2 regions of the Sodalis sp. RH20 genome follow, and region 2 is predicted to be linked to the other one. Evidence: predicted binding sites of a transcription regulator. Region 2 holds the regulator's gene; the other holds the start of a gene.
The links. Region 2 encodes ArgR, which controls arginine synthesis, uptake and breakdown. Its sites were predicted from a motif close to ANTGAATAAAAATACANT; they were not measured.

Region 1: a site for ArgR is predicted at 1,529-1,546, ahead of argC (N-acetyl-gamma-glutamyl-phosphate reductase). Genes of this name have one in related genera too.

The regions. Positions count from the first base shown of each region.
Region 1 covers NZ_CP178733.1:4,548,400-4,551,819, reverse strand. The annotation lists gene ppc (phosphoenolpyruvate carboxylase) at 1-74, opposite strand, end outside; gene argE (acetylornithine deacetylase) at 331-1,482, opposite strand; gene argC (N-acetyl-gamma-glutamyl-phosphate reductase) at 1,703-2,707, shown strand; gene argB (acetylglutamate kinase) at 2,731-3,420, shown strand, end outside.
Region 2 covers NZ_CP178733.1:3,823,869-3,827,288, forward strand. The annotation lists gene mdh (malate dehydrogenase) at 37-975, opposite strand; gene argR (transcriptional regulator ArgR) at 1,429-1,899, shown strand; gene yhcN (peroxide/acid stress response protein YhcN) at 2,346-2,609, shown strand; gene mpl (UDP-N-acetylmuramate:L-alanyl-gamma-D-glutamyl-meso-diaminopimelate ligase) at 2,884-3,420, opposite strand, start outside.

The sequences.
Region 1 (3,420 bases), 720 kb from region 2:
TCTTTTATGGTGTCGCCCAGAAGTTTCCCGAGCATACTAACGTTGCTTCGCATTGCCGAATATTGTTCGTTCATAAGGACCCTGATCCAACTCACCTGAAAATTTATTTCACCCGAATGACGTAAATCACCCACCGTTATCTAGCCATGTATCCATTCATTCGTCAAATGACATCAATTCACGCCATATAACATTAAAATCGCGTCAATTCTTGAAAGTTAACAACATGTAATGATTATAAGAAATACTTATCGCCATAAACCTGGCCGCGCCTTTCATACGGGGCCAGGCGCGCGAAGTCTGGGGCAAAGGACAAAAAGTCAGCGATGATCATTGCAGGCAGAAATGTCGTATCACTTGGGAAATTAATTCCCGCGTCGGTTTAATAAAGGCGGTATCAATATATTCGTCGGGCTGATGCGCCTGTTTTATCGATCCCGGGCCCAAGACGAGAGTGGGGCACAGCTGCTGGATAAACGGCGCTTCGGTACAATAATTGACCACATCGGTTTTGACGCCCAGCAACGTCTCCACCACTGCCACCAGACGATGGTCCGCCGGGCATTCATAACCGGGGATGGGCGGATGCAGGGCGGTAATGGTTAACCGTCCCGGCCAGCGCGCGCTTACCGGCGCCAGGGCCTCGGTCAATAACCCGTCCAGGTCGCCGAGCGTCAGGCCGGGCAACGGGCGGATATCCATATGCAGCTCGCAGCAGCCGCAAATGCGATTGGCGGAATCACCGCCGTGGATGTGGCCGAAATTCATGGTGGGGTAGGGGATGTCGAAGGCCGGGTGATGGTAACGTTCCTGCAACGTATTGCGTAGTATCATCAGGTGGGAAATGGCCTCGTGCATCAGTTCGATAGCGTTAACGCCCAGGCTCGGGTCGCTGGAGTGGCCTGATTGGCCCTGGATACGCACCGCATTGGAAATATGGCCTTTATGGGCGCGCACCGGCTGCAGCGAGGTCGGTTCGCCGATAATGGCGCAATCCGGGCGCAGCTCGCTGGACTGGGCGAAATAGCTGGCTCCCGCCATACTGGTTTCCTCATCGGCGGTGGCGAGGATATATAATGGCTTTTGCAGCTTGCTGGTATCGATATCGCGCAGCGTGTCGAGGATAAAGGCAAAAAAGCCTTTCATATCGGCGGTGCCCAGGCCATACAGCTTATTATTGTCTTCGGTCAGGGTAAAGGGATCGCGTGTCCAGCGTCCGTCGTCAAACGGGACGGTATCGGTGTGCCCCGTCAGCAGCAGGCCGCCGGCGCCGCTGCCGATACGGGCCAGCATATTATATTTGTTGCGCGTGCCCGGCACCGGCTGGATTTCGACCTGGAAACCCAGCGTCGTGAACCACCCCGCCAGCAAATTGATTAAGGTCTGATTACTTTGATCCAGGGCGCTGTCGGTGGCACTGATGGACGGCGTGGCGATCAGGGCGCGGTACAACTCCATAAACGGGGGTAATTTTGTCTTCACTGTTGACAGCCTTTAGTTTGGATAGTATCAATATTCATGCAATAATAGTGAATAAAAATACACTAACGTTGAGCGTAAAGTAAACGGATACTTACCAGACTACTACGCTTGACCTCGCGGGTGAACAGCGAATAGTTGCTTAAGCGACGACTTAGGCGACAAAGAGTTGCTGGAGATCCCTTCTCGTCGTGATAGCAAATCAAGAAGGTGAACAAAAGTCATGCTGAATACGCTGATTGTTGGTGCCAGCGGATACGCCGGAGCTGAGCTTGCGGCCTATCTCAACCGTCACCCGCATATGAACATAACCGCTTTGGCGGTTTCAGCGCAAAGTGCGGATGCCGGGAAATTACTGTCCGAACTGCATCCCCAGCTTAAGGGAGTGGTCGATTTACCACTGCTGCCCCTGACCGACGCCGCTGAACTGGCGAAAACGGTGGATGTGGTGTTTCTCGCCACCGCCCATGAGGTCAGCCACGATCTAGCGCCGGTATTCCTGGCCGCCGGCTGCGTGGTGTTCGACCTCTCCGGCGCGTTCCGCGTCAATCAGGCATCGTTCTACAGCCAGTATTATGGTTTTGAACACCAGCATGCCGACTGGCTGGCGAAGGCGGTCTACGGCCTGGCGGAATGGCAGGGCGAGGCGTTGCAGCAGGCCCAGCTGATTGCCGTGCCGGGCTGCTATCCCACCGCGTCCCAGCTGGCGCTCAAGCCGCTGGTCGACGGCGGTCTGCTTAACGGCGCCCAGTGGCCGGTGATCAACGCCGTCAGCGGCGTCAGCGGCGCTGGCCGGAAAGCGTCGCTTGCCACCAGCGTCTGCGAGGTCAGTCTGCAACCCTACGGCATATTTACCCATCGCCACCAGCCGGAAATCGCCGCCCATCTTGGCATCCCGGTGATATTTACCCCCCATTTAGGCAATTTTGCCCGCGGTATCCTGGCCACCATCACCTGCCGCTTAAACGCGGGCGTGACGGCGGGCGATGTGGCCGAATCCTATCATAACGCCTATCACGATAAACCCCTGGTACGGTTGTATGAGAAAGGCGTGCCGGCGCTGAAGGCGGTAGTGGGACTGCCGTTTTGCGATATTGGCTTCGCGGTGCAGGGCGAGCATTTAATCGTGGTGGCCACCGAAGATAATTTATTAAAAGGAGCGGCCGCGCAGGCAGTACAATGCGCTAATATCCGCTTTGGTTTTGCACAAACGCAGGCGCTGCTGTAACGGCTGGCGACGAGGTAATAAAAATAATGAATCCGTTAATTATAAAACTGGGTGGCGTGTTACTCGATAGCGAAGAGGCGCTGGAGCGTTTATTTTCGGCGCTGGACAGCTATCGCGCGCAGCATCAACGCCCGTTGCTGATTGTCCATGGCGGCGGTTGCCTGGTGGACGAGCTGATGAAAAAACTGGCGCTGCCGGTGACCAAGGTCAACGGCCTGCGGGTTACGCCGGCGGACCAGATTGATATCATCACCGGCGCGCTGGCCGGCACGGCCAATAAGACCCTGCTGGCCTGGTCAAAAAAACATGCCATCCCGGCGGTCGGGTTATGCCTGGGCGACGGCAATAGCGTCGATGTTACAACGCTTGATGAGAAACTCGGCCATGTCGGCAAGGCGCAGCCGGGTTCGCCGGCGTTGTTAAATACCTTGCTTGGCGCCGGTTACCTGCCGGTTATCAGCTCTATCGGCATTACCGCCGACGGCCGGCTGATGAACGTCAATGCGGACCAGGCCGCCACCGCGCTGGCCGCCACCCTGGGGGCCGATCTGATCTTATTGTCCGATGTCAGCGGCATTCTCGACGGCAAAGGCCAGCGCATTGCCGAAATGACCGCCCATAAAGCGGAGCAGCTGATAGCGCAGGGGATCATTACCGACGGCATGATTGTAAAAGTCAACGCGGCGCTGGATGCGGCCCGCACGCTGGGCCGT
Region 2 (3,420 bases):
AGCCGCGGCCCAGGGTTCCGGGTCGCGGCGTACAGGCTACTGATTGATGAATTTTTCGCCCAGTTCGATATCTTTCTTCAGCACATCCTTCATCTGTTCCAGCGCCTGCTGTTCGAACGCGCTCAAGGTACCGATGGATTGACGTTCTTCCAGCCCTTGTCTGCCCAACAACAGCGGTTGGGCAAAGAAACGGGTAAATTCGCCGTCCCCTTCAACGTACGCGCATTCCACCACGCCGGCTTCACCCTGCATGGCGCGCACCAACGACAAGCCGAACCGCGCCGCCGCCTGGCCCATTGATAACGTGGCCGAACCGCCGCCGGCTTTCGCTTCCACGACCTCGGTGCCGGCATTCTGGATACGGCGGGTGAGATCGGCGATTTCCTGCTCGCTGAAGCTCACGCCTTTCACCTGTGACAATAAAGGCAGGATAGTGACGCCGGAATGGCCGCCAATCACACGCACTTCCACGTCCTCGGGCCGCAAGCCTTTCAGCTCGGCGACAAAAGTATTGGAACGGATGATATCCAGGGTAGTGACGCCGAAAAGCTTGCGTTTGTCATACACCCCGGCTTTCTTCAGCGCTTCAGCGGCAATCGCCACGGTGGTATTGACGGGATTGGTGATAATGCCGATTAACGCCGTGGGACAGGCTTTCGCCACCTGGTTGATCAGGTTGCGTACAATGCCCGCATTGACGTTAAACAGATCGGCGCGATCCATGCCGGGCTTACGCGCCACGCCGGCGGAAATAAGAACGATGTCCGCCCCTGCCAAGGCGGGGGTTGCGTCCTCGCCGCTAAAGCCCTTAATCTTGACCGCGGTGGGAATATGGCTGAGATCGACCGCCACGCCGGGCGTTACGGGGGCGATGTCATAAAGAGAGAGTTCTGAACCTGGAGGGAGCTGGGTTTTGAGCAACAGGGCAAGGGCCTGGCCTATGCCACCCGCTGCGCCGAGAACTGCGACTTTCATTCTAATCTCCTTATTATTATAGGAAAAATTAAATGCCGTCAAATCATCTGGTTATGATCATAGAGACATAAACGGGTAAAAACAAATCAGCGATCGCAAATTTGAGAATTGACGCATTAACTTCCCTTTTTTATCCCTATTAGCCGCCCGAATTCCCATGCCGGATGACCTCACCGGATAATGCCTGTCGCCGCCGTTCAATACCCGTGGTTAGCGTCCACACTACACCGACAGCAATGGTTAAAACAACATCAAATTAATAACATTCTCTTTACTTTTAACGGCCATGAAATATGGGAGCCCGGTCATGGTCGGTTTGAATAGATATTGCTAAGCTGATTGTTTTGCCGACTTAATTTGGCCATCCTGGCGGTGGCTGCGCATTGTTATTGCATAAAAATGCAAATTTATGCATAATTCGTCGTACAATACTGGCTACTGGTTTGGGAAAATATGCGCAACCACTTTAAACAAGAAGAACTGGTGAAAGCTTTTAAGGCCTTGCTTAAGGAAGAGAAATTCAGCTCCCAAGGTGAAATCGTTTTTGCATTGCAAGAACAGGGATTTGAAAATATTAACCAGTCCAAGGTATCAAGGATGCTGACTAAATTCGGCGCGGTAAGGACCCGCAACGCGAAGATGGAAATGGTCTATTGCCTGCCGGCGGAACTGGGCGTGCCCACCACCAGCAGTCCGCTGAAAAACCTGGTGCTGGATGTCGATCACAACGACGCGGTTATCGTTATCCATACCAGTCCCGGCGCCGCCCAGCTTATCGCGCGGCTGCTGGATTCCCTGGGTAAATCCGAAGGCATCCTGGGCACCATAGCCGGGGACGATACGATCTTTACCACCCCCGCCAAGGGTTTTAGCGTAAAGCAGCTTTACGAAGCCATCCTTATTCTGTTTGAACAGGAACTCTAAGCCGACGATCGGGCGCTTTATAACGCCAGCGCCTAACATTCGTGCTTTTCATCTCTTTTATGCCGCTGCAAAAGCGTCATCACGCCACAAATGATGCTGCCTTTGTGGCCCTAAGCCCCGCTAATATTCTCTCTAGGGTTTCACCGCGGCGGTTTCCACCGCCGGAAGCCGGCCAGACAGCACGTTTGGCTAAAAACCGCTATCTGATTGAAATTACAATTATTTAACATTAATTGTATATTATTCAACCACTTTTAATAGCTTTTTCTTATATCATGCGAAAGTACAGAAATAAAGTTTCATAATAAATTATGAGCAAACTACTAATACCTGCCGTTACTAGTGTATACTTTGTTTCGTGATGAACATCACGTTTTACATCCTGTTGTCAGCAATAAAGAACAGCATGAAGAACGTCAGTCAAAAGAATAGTAGAGGTATAAAACATGAAAATTAAAACCGCAGTATCACTGATGACCGTAATGTCAGCCTTATCTTTCGGCGCCTTCGCCGCAGAATCAATCTCGCAGGATCAGGCCAGCGGCTTGCATTCGTTCGGCACCGTAAGCGTAGGCGGGATCGCGGGTGCGCCTTCCGACATCCATCAGGCGCTGAATCAAGCTGCTCAAGCCAAAGGCGCAACGGCATACCACATCACGGAAGCCCGTGAAAATGATACCTGGCACGCCACGGCCGAGTTGTATAAATAAGCGCATGGATGGAGGGCACCGGCAGCGACTTGCCGCCGCGCCCTGGGCTGAATTGCTGAAAGCCGGCGGGTTCGTCAAGGCTTGAAACAATAATCAATAACGCAGTGCAGAAAGAGTTTACTCCAGAAGTCAAAGCGGTTATGCCGTCGTCGCCCTCAGTTATTCCTGTGTCCAGTAATAACCCAAGACGCGGACAGCCGATTCCCTCTCGTCGTCCTATCCGGCGAACCTTTTCCCCCGCTTGCGGGGGTTTTTTTTGGCTTGCGCACGGCGCCTACACCGCCAGGCCGGCTTTCAGGTTTAACTGCGCCAGCAGTTTTTCATGAATGCCGCCGAAGCCGCCGTTGCTCATCACCAGAATGTAATCGCCCGGTTGCGACGTCTTGACAATCATTTCCACCAGCGTATCGACATCGGCGCTCCAATGCGCCGGCTGTACGCACGCCTCCGCCACCTCGCTCACCTGCCAGGGAATATGCTGGGGCTGGAATAAAAATACCTCGTCGGCGCGGCCCAGCGAAGGCGCCAGCTCATTTTTATTCAAGCCCATTTTCATGGTGTTGGAGCGCGGTTCCAGCACCGCCAGAATACGCGCGGTACCGCCAACTTTACTGCGCAACGCGGCTAGGGTCGCCAGGATTGCCGTGGGATGGTGAGCGAAATCATCATAGAGTTTCACGCCGTTGGCAGTCCCTTTAAGCTCAAGACGACGGCGGGCATTGATAAAGGATCCCAACGCCCGGCAGGCATCGGCCGGCTGCACCCCCACGTGACGGGCGGCGGCAATCGCCATCAGGCCATTATGCATATT